Regions from separate parts of the Arthrobacter sp. 01T414 genome, predicted to be linked through region 2. Evidence: predicted binding sites of a transcription regulator. Region 2 holds the regulator's gene; the other holds the start of a gene.
The links. Region 2 encodes Rex, which represses fermentation and respiration genes when NADH is low (regulators of the CRP and FNR family bind a similar motif). Its sites were predicted from a motif close to CTTGTGAANNNNTTCACAAG; they were not measured.
Positions count from the first base shown of each region.

Region 1: the regulator Rex is predicted to act here: its motif matches at 1,625-1,644, upstream of AC1DK9_RS15345 (glyceraldehyde-3-phosphate dehydrogenase).

Region 1 covers NZ_JBFTQK010000007.1:80,642-85,050, forward strand. The annotation lists gene AC1DK9_RS15335 (FtsX-like permease family protein) at 1-1,346, shown strand, start outside; gene AC1DK9_RS15340 (hypothetical protein) at 1,432-1,584, opposite strand; gene AC1DK9_RS15345 (glyceraldehyde-3-phosphate dehydrogenase) at 1,863-3,356, shown strand; gene AC1DK9_RS15350 (hypothetical protein) at 3,422-3,631, shown strand; gene AC1DK9_RS15355 (HNH endonuclease family protein) at 3,779-4,409, shown strand, end outside.
Region 2 covers NZ_JBFTQK010000001.1:422,620-427,028, forward strand. The annotation lists gene AC1DK9_RS01995 (HAD family hydrolase) at 182-1,000, opposite strand; gene AC1DK9_RS02000 (glutaredoxin family protein) at 1,120-1,392, shown strand; gene AC1DK9_RS02005 (redox-sensing transcriptional repressor Rex) at 1,496-2,191, shown strand; gene AC1DK9_RS02010 (hypothetical protein) at 2,252-3,109, opposite strand; gene AC1DK9_RS02015 (hypothetical protein) at 3,323-3,967, opposite strand; gene AC1DK9_RS02020 (YceI family protein) at 4,237-4,409, opposite strand, start outside.

The DNA of each region.
Region 1 (4,409 bases), on a different contig from region 2:
CGGGCTGGGCCGCGGACGCCGTCGTCGTTGGAGTGGTCGTCGCAGCATCGGCACTCGTCGCCGCGCAACGCACGGCCCGTGCCGGCATTGGCCCGCTCGGCGTGACGAGGGCAGTGCCGGAAAAGACACCCTCCAACTGGCGGACCGTGCCCTTGCTGGCTGGACTGGCCGCCATGACCACGGCCGTACTCATGATCCGGGTCCTGGAGGTGCGGCTGCCGTGGCTGGAATCACCACTCCTTATCGTCGGCTTTCTGCTGATCCTCGTCGGCATCGTTGTCATCGGCCCCTGGCTGACCCGTCTCGTGAGCCGGATCGGGCTGCGGCAGGCGCGGAGCGCGGCGGCAGTCATTGCCGCCAGCCGGATCCACAAAACCCCGGTGGCGACCTTCCGTTCCGTCTCCGGGCTCGTGATCGCCGTGTTCGTCGTCTCCGTCTTCGCCGGAGCATCCAGCATCATCAAGTCCGCTGAGGCGCCTCCGACCAGGCCCGGTCTGCTGCAACCCACCAGCCTCCACGCCAACGTTGGGGCCGGGCACACTCCGGCCCAGGTCGAGGCGGCCGCCCGCCACGCCAGGGAACTGCCCGGAATCAGGAGCGCAACCGTTGGCTATGGCCCGGCAGTCCTCTCAGAAAGGGATGCCAGCCCCGAAATCTATCTTCGCGCCGCGGACGCCCCCGGCCTGGGATTCGATGACATCCCAGCAACAGAGATAGTCACGGTTGATATGTCGTTCCTATACTCCTGGACAACGCAACCGCTGGCACTGACCCCCGCTCCCGCTGCCGCCAACGTGGACGGAATGGTGCCGGTGGTGATGGTGCTCGGCACTGACGGGACGCCCGAGGCCATGGATCGCGCCCGGACACTCTTGAATACTTCAGGTGTTACAGCACATCCCGCCAATTCCTCCTTGGACGCAGGACTACAATCAAGCACCCGCCTGATCCAGGGCCTGGCCGTGCTCGCCTACCTCGGCATGTTCGTCGCGATCGCAATCGCCGGCCTGTCCCTTGCCGTCGCCACCGCCTCCGCGATCCTGGACCGGAAGAGAGTTCTCGGCCTGATGCGGCTGATGGGGATGCCGGAGTCCGTCCTGCGCCGGATCATCACCCGCGAAGCAGCCGTCCCCCTCCTGACCGTCCTGCTGCTCTCCGTCGGCCTCGGATTCCTCGTGGCGTGGCTCATGGTGACCTTCGTCGACGGCACGTACCGCATGTCTTGGCCCGCGCCGTCGTACTTCGCCGCCCTGGGCCTCAGCCTGCTGCTGGCCCTCGCAGCCGTCGCCGCGATGGCCGGTCTAATCCGCGGCCAAACCGGACTAACGGCCACCCGATTCGAATGACGCGGCCTGGCCCGCCACAGGATAACAAGAAGGGGGCCGGCACCGTTCGGTGCCAGCCCCCTTCGTCCAGGACGTAGGTGTCGGATCAGGCCTTGGCCTTCCGCTTCACCCAGCCCCACGCCYCCGTCGCGACAAACAGGACCAGGCCGATGACGGCCAGCCAGAGCAGGCCCTTAACGACGAAGCCCAGGATCGAAAGAATGAGCCAGATGACAAGTAGTGCAACTATGAGTCCCATCCGGACATCCTACGTCACCGGGTCGGCCGTGCCCCGCAGGCGTGTGAGTGATTTCACGCTGCCCCCGGCCTCAGGGGTGGGGCCGCCGCTTTAGAATGGATAGCGAACGTAGATGTTCTGCCACCGGGTCTGCGTTCGCAGCCGGTGGCTTTTTCTTTGCGCTCCATGCAGGCGCGCGGGGTGGACCGAATCCCCGCCGCGTTCAGGTTCCGGAGACCCGCCGGCAGCCGACAGCCGCATACGACGACGTATGTGGTGGATTTTAGGAAGGTAGTTCTGTGAGCCAGACGTCAGATTCTTGTCTTGATACGTGGATGGGCCGGGAGGCGCTCGCCGAGGCCATGATTCCGGTAATCGGCCGGCTGTACCGCGAAAACAACGTGGTGACGTCCATCCACGGCCGGAGCCTGATCAACAAGTCCACCATGAACATCCTGAAGGCGCACCGCTTTGCCCGCCGGATGAGCAAGGAAGAACTGCGCCTCGAAGAGACGGCGCCCCTGCTTGACGCCCTCACCAAGCTCGACCTCGGCGCGGCAGCGATCGACATTGCCCGCCTGACCGAAAAGTACCGCGCCGAAGGCGAAGGCGTCAGCCTGGACGAGTTCCTGCGCAACGAACTGGCCGAAGTTGTCGGCAAGCGCGGCGGCGACGACCGCACCAGCACCGACGTCGTCCTCTACGGCTTCGGCCGCATCGGCCGGCTCCTGGCCCGCCTCCTGATCGAGAAGGCCGGCGGCGGGCACGGCCTGCGGCTGCGCGCGATCGTGGTGCGCCGCGGCTCCGACAACGACCTCACCAAGCGCGCCAGCCTGCTGCGCCGCGACTCGGTGCACGGCTCCTTCGAAGGCACCATCAAGGTGGACCTCGAAAACGACACCATCACCGCCAACGGCGTCCAGATCCAGGTCATCTACTCGGACAACCCTGCCACGGTCGACTACACCGCTTACGGCATCCACGACGCTCTGGTCGTCGACAACACCGGCCGCTGGCGCGACGCCGAGGGCCTGTCCCAGCACCTGCAGAGCAAGGGCGTTTCCCGCGTCCTGCTCACCGCGCCCGGCAAGGGCGAGCTGAAGAACATCGTGCACGGCATCAACCACGCCACGATCACGGATTCGGACAAGATCGTCTCGGCGGCGTCCTGCACCACGAACGCCATCACCCCGGTGCTGAAGGCGATCAACGACCGCTACGGCGTGGTGCACGGCCACGTCGAGACGGTCCACTCCTTCACCAACGACCAGAACCTGATCGACAACTTCCACAAGGGCGACCGCCGCGGCCGCTCCGCCGCGCTGAACATGGTCATCACCGAGACCGGCGCCGCCAAGGCCGTCGCCAAGGCGCTGCCGGAACTCCTCGGCAAGCTCACCGGCAGCTCCATCCGCGTCCCCACCCCGGACGTCTCCCTGGCCATCCTGAACCTCAGCCTGGAAAACGGCACCACCAAGGACGAGGTCAACGATTACCTGCGGGAAATGTCGCTGCACTCCGAACTGCGCAAGCAGGTCGATTACATCGATTCGCCCGAGGTTGTCTCAACAGACTTCGTCGGCTCCCGCCGCGCCGGCATCGTCGATGGCCTGGCCACCATCTCCAACGACAAGAACCTGGTGCTCTACGTCTGGTACGACAACGAGTTCGGCTACAGCTGCCAGGTGGTCCGCGTGATGGAGGAAATGGCTGGCGTCAACCCGCCGTCATTCCCGGCCAAAGACGCGGCCGCGACCCTCGAAGCTGCCGGCCTGCCGGTCGAGGTCGGCTAGCCCCTCTTTGGACCTTCCCGGCCGGTCCGCTGGAATCGGCCGGGAAAGGGAACCACAATGGAGCCATGGAACAGAACTCGGCTGTGGAGCACGAAACCACTCTGGAACACGCCCTCGACGTAGCCCGGCGCAACGCCAAGGAAGCCAAGCGCCTCCTCGACGACGCCCGTGCCAAACGCGAGGCCGGCGAGATCGACGATGCGCGGGTCAGCCAGTTGGAAGAGCTGCTGAACCTCGCCGAGGAGGACCTCCGGCGGGTCACCAAGGAACAGTGACCGCCGGGCGCTGAGCCTCCGGCGCCCCTGCGGACGCCTGCCCCGGGGGCAGCGACCTGTCCTGCACACTGTGGACAAGCGGGCCGCCGTCGGCGCCCCTGCCTAGGCTGAAGGGGTGCACCAGACCTCGCCCTCGCCGATACCGCCGTGACCACCTCTTGGCGCGATTACCGGCGCGCCCGGCGCCGGTCCCGCCAGGCCTGGGCCCTGCTGGCCGCTGCGGTGCTGGCACTGCTAACGGGCGTCGCCTGGTTCTTCACCGCCGGCCAGTTTGCTCTGGGGGAGCCGCGGATTACGGGCCCCACCGAAGCTCCGGTGCTGGCGGCAGGCTGGATGAAGATGGTCCCGGCGGTGCGGCCGGTGCCGCCCGGACGAGCCGCGGACGTCCTGGCGTCGCTCCCGGTGAAGGGCCGCGCGGCCAGTGGCAACTATGACCGCAGCGCCTTCGGCCAGGCATGGCTCGACGTCGACCGCAACGGCTGCGACACGCGCAACGACATTCTCCGCCGCGACCTGGCCGGCGCCAGGTTCACCAAGGGCTCCCGCTGCCGGATCGGGTCCGGGACCTTCCAGGAGCCCTACACCGGGCGCACGGTTGACTTCCGGCGCGGCGCGGATTCCAGCAAAGCCGTGCAGATCGACCACGTCGTGGCCCTGGGCGACGCCTGGCAGACGGGCGCCCAGCAGCTGAGCCCGCTCTTGCGCCAGCACCTCGCCAACGATCCGCTGAACCTGATCGCCGTGGACGGCCAGGCCAACCAGGACAAGAGTGCGTCCG
Region 2 (4,409 bases):
GATACTTCGAACAGCGTCAATGCCCGTTGCCTTTCCGGCGGCGGGCATTTTCTTTTGGGCCTCGGAGACGGGAAGACGCGGCGGTGGCGGACAAGCGCGCCGCGGATCCGGGGTGCGCACGTCCGAAGGCGCGGCCGTCCGAAGGCGCAGCGGCGGGCCGGGCGGTCCCGGGGGAGGGCGGCTAGACGGTGGGGCCGCGGAAGCGGGAGAAGCCGCGCCAAAGACCGTAGATGGCTCCGCCGATGGTGGCGGCCTTCAGGCCCAGGGTGGCGGCGCGGCGGCCGGACCGGAAGTCGTAGACCGGCCAGTTGTGCTCGCGGGCGTGGCGGCGCAGCCGTGCATCGGGGTTGATGGCTACCGGGTGGCCGACCATGCTGAGCAGCGGAATGTCGTTGTGCGAGTCGCTGTAGGCCCAGCAGCGGTTGAGATCCAGGCCCTCCGCCTCGGCAATCGCGCGCACTGCGACAGCCTTGGCCGGTCCGTGCAGGATGTCGCCCACCAGCTTCCCGGTGTAGGAGCCGTCGCGGATCTCGCCCACCGTGCCGAGGGCACCGGTGAGGCCCAGCCGGGTGGAAATTACGGTGGCAACCTCGATCGGCGTGGCGGTGACGAGCCACACGCGGCGCCCCACCCGGAGATGCTGTTCGGCCAAGGCCTTGGTGCCGGGCCAGATCCGCGACTCGATCATCTCGTCGTAGACTTCCTCGCCGAGGGCTTCGATGTCCTGCACGGTGAACCCCGAGGCGAGGCTCAGCGCGGTGTCGCGGACGGCGTGGACGTCTTCGATGTTTTCGCCGCGGAACACGAACATCAGTTGCTTCCAGGCGAAGCCCGCCGCCTGGGGAATGGTGAACGCCCCGCGCTGATGCATTTTGCGGGCCACATGGAAGAGGCTGGCGCCCCTCATGAGGGTGTTGTCAACGTCGAAGAAGGCGGCTTCGCCGTGCTGCGGTGACGCAACGGGCCGCGTGGCCACAGCGACGATCTTCTCCTCGGGCATGCCACGAGTCTAGTCAATGCCGGGGGATCCCACGCGCAGAACGGCGCCGCCGCACCGGCCGCGCGAGCCGGACGAGCCTCGCGTCGACGTCGTGCCGGGCGCCGGGCTACCGTGGAGGCATGGCTGAAACCGCGCCCCGCCCCGACGTCGTACTCATCACCAAAGCTGACTGCCACCTGTGCGCCGACGCGCGGGACGCCGTCGGCCGGGTCACCGCTGCGCTGGGGCTCGGCTGGTCCGAGCGGTCGATCGACGACGACGCTGAGCTTCGCGAGCGTTATGCCGAGGAGATCCCGGTGCTGCTGGTGGACGGAGTCCAGCGGGATTTCTGGCGGATCGACGAGGTCCGGCTGGCCCGGACCCTGCGCCGCGCCCTCGGCCAGTCGGCCTGAGCGCGCCCCGGCCAGGCAACCGGGGACCCGCGGGCTGCTGCTTTGTGGCCTGAACTGCGGGGGCTCTAGAGTGGAGTCACAACGCGACGCAATGGAGCAGATAGTGACTTCGCTGGATTCTTCACCCGACGCCCTGCCCGGGGGAGCCGGACCTGCCGCCAAGCAGATCCCGCCCGCGGCCGTGGCGCGGCTGACGCTCTATCTGCGCGCCTTGACCACCCTGCTGGCTGAAGGCGTGGACCGCGTTTCCTCCGAGTCGCTGGCTGAGGCTTCCGGCGTCAGCTCCTCCACGTTACGCAAGGACCTCTCCTATGTGGGCTCCTATGGAACCCGGGGCGTGGGCTATGAGGTGCAGTACCTGAACCGGCACATTGCCGCGGCCTTGGGCCTGACTCACGACTGGAAGGTCGCGATCGTCGGTGCCGGCAACCTCGGCAAGGCCCTGGCCCGGTACGGCGGCTTCGAATCCAGGGGCTTTGACATCGTTGCGATCCTCGACGCCGACCAGATGGTGGTGGGGAGCGAGGTGGGCTGGCTGCGGGTGAGCGACGCCGCTGACCTGGAAGCCGTGCTGGAACGCACCCGGACCAACATGGTGGTCCTGGCGCTGCCCGCCGCTGTGGCGCAGAGCGTGTGCGACCGGGTGGTGGCCGCGGGCGTGCGGAGCATCCTGAGCTTTGCCCCGGTCATGCTGCAGGTGCCGCCGGGAGTCAATCTCCGCAAGGTGGACATGGCCACGGAACTGCAGATCCTCGCCTACCACGCACAAAGGGCGCAGGACCCGGAAGACGCCGACTGAGTTCAGTCGGTCCCTCCGGCTCCCACGCCCCCTGCTGAGGTGCTGGCTTACGGCCCCGGCTTAGCGGCCGTAAGGGTTCTGCGCGTACGGGTTGGCGAACGGCTGCTGCTTGCTGAAGTAGGGCGACACCGTCGGCAGGTAGAGGATCACGATGCCGGCCACGCCCATCAGGATCACGATGATCTGCAGCACGCCGGAGAGGACACCCAGGGCGAACGCGCCGCCGAACAGGCCCAGCAGCGAGAAGGCGGCAAAGACCGTTCCCAGGATGCGGGCCCAGTTCTTGCCCTTGCGGACCGGGAATGCAACCAGGGCATAGAGGCCCAAGGAAATGAGGCCGCCAATGATGCCGCTGATGGGGACGATGGCGCGCACGGCGTTGAGATCGTCAGCCGTGAGCCTCTTGCCCTGCTGCGCCGCGGCCTGCTGCATGGAGGTCTCAAGGTAGTCCGGGGCGGTGAAGGCGATCACCAGGCTGCTGATGAAGGACAGGATGCCCGCACCGATGATGAGCCAAAAGGCGAGGTCCAGCTGAGCCGGCCGGGTCCCGGCCCCGCCCGCGGGGAGCTCCGAGGGATACTGTGCGTAGGGGGACTGGCCATAGGGGCTCTGGCCGTATTGGCCCTGCGCCTGCCCGTAAGCCGGCGGCTGCTGGCCGTACTGGGGCGCGTTCTGCCCGTACGCCGGCGGCTGCTGGCCGTACTGCTGGCCGTACTGCGGAGCGTTCTGGCCGTATCCAGGCGCCTGCTGGCCGTACTGCTGGCCATATTGCGGGGCGTTCTGCCCGTAGGCGGGCGGCTGCTGGCCGTACTGGGGCGCGTTCTGCCCATAGGCGGGCGGCTGCTGGCCGTACTGCGGAGCCTGCTTGCCCGACTCGGGTCCGTCCGGGTTGGAAGGCTCGACTGGCGGGTTACTCATGGCGGTCCTTTGCATTCGATGACGGGATGGGCTGCCGGGACCAGTGTCTATAACCCTGCCCCCAGCGTGGTTTAACTACACCGTACCCCGCGCCTGCGCCCGTTTGGGTCATTCCGCAGAGGGATTCTGAGGGGCATTTTCGGGGTCGCCGTGACCGCGCAGCCCGGGCTTCCGGACCTTGGGCGGCATGGCGCCGCTCCGTGCAAATGAACGTCAGATGCGGCCCTTGGTTGCGTCGAACCAGGCCTGCGACTTTGGCAGCCACATCAGCACGGTCGCCAGCAGGCTGATGGCGAAGCCGGGCCAACTGCCGCCGCCAGCGACGCCGATGCTGGCCAACGCCAGCACCAGGCTGACTCCGGCGGCAATGGTCAGCGCGAAGCGGGCCCACTCCCAGCCCTCCTTCATCTTCATTGCCAGCGTTACCTGCGCGGCGGCCAAGCCAACCGCCACCAGTACCAGCAAGAGCAGCAGGATGCCCGACGGCGGCGAAACCACAAAGAGCACCAGGGCGCCAAAGACGCCGATCACCCCTGCGAGCAAGCCCAGCAACCCGCCAATGACCCAGACCCAGTAAGAGGCCTTCAGCTCCATCGGCATGGCCGGGACGCTGAATATCCCGGAGTAGCCGCCCACGGGCAGGGTGCCTCGAAAGTTTTGGGGCCGGTCGGCCGGCCACTCGAGCCGGAATCCGCCGAGGCGGCCCGGCTGTCCGGGGGCGCCTGGGTGGCCCGGCACCCCGGGCTGTCCCTGCGACGCTGGGCCCTCGGGGCCTGGTCCGGCCGGCGGGACGTTGCCCGGTCCCTGCGGATTGGCGCCTGGCTGATCTGGCTCGGGGACGTCGCCGGTAGTACTCATGGATTTCACTTTAGACCGCTGAATCGGTGCTTCCTAGCCGGCGCCGGAGCCGGACGCGAGGCTGCTGGGCGCCCCTGTTCAACGCGCCCAGGCGCCCTTGTTCAACGCGCCCAGCGCACCCCTGCGCGGACCCTGGGTCAGACTCCTGGCTGGCCCCGGGGCCGGACCCTGGAAAGCCAGACACCCCGCGCCATCCGGGAATGGCGCGGGGTGTCTGGAGGGGTGCCGGCGCTGGGCCGGCTCCGTCCGTCGCTCGGGACGGAGAGGTACTACGCTGCGGGGGCGATGAAAGCCAGTTCGAGGTTGATGGCAACCTTGTCGCTGACCAGCACGCCGCCGGCCTCGAGGACGGCGTTCCAGGTCAGGCCGAAGTCCTTGCGGCTGATCGTGGTCTCGGCGGTCAGGCCGGCGCGGGTGTTGCCGAACGGGTCAACGGCAACGC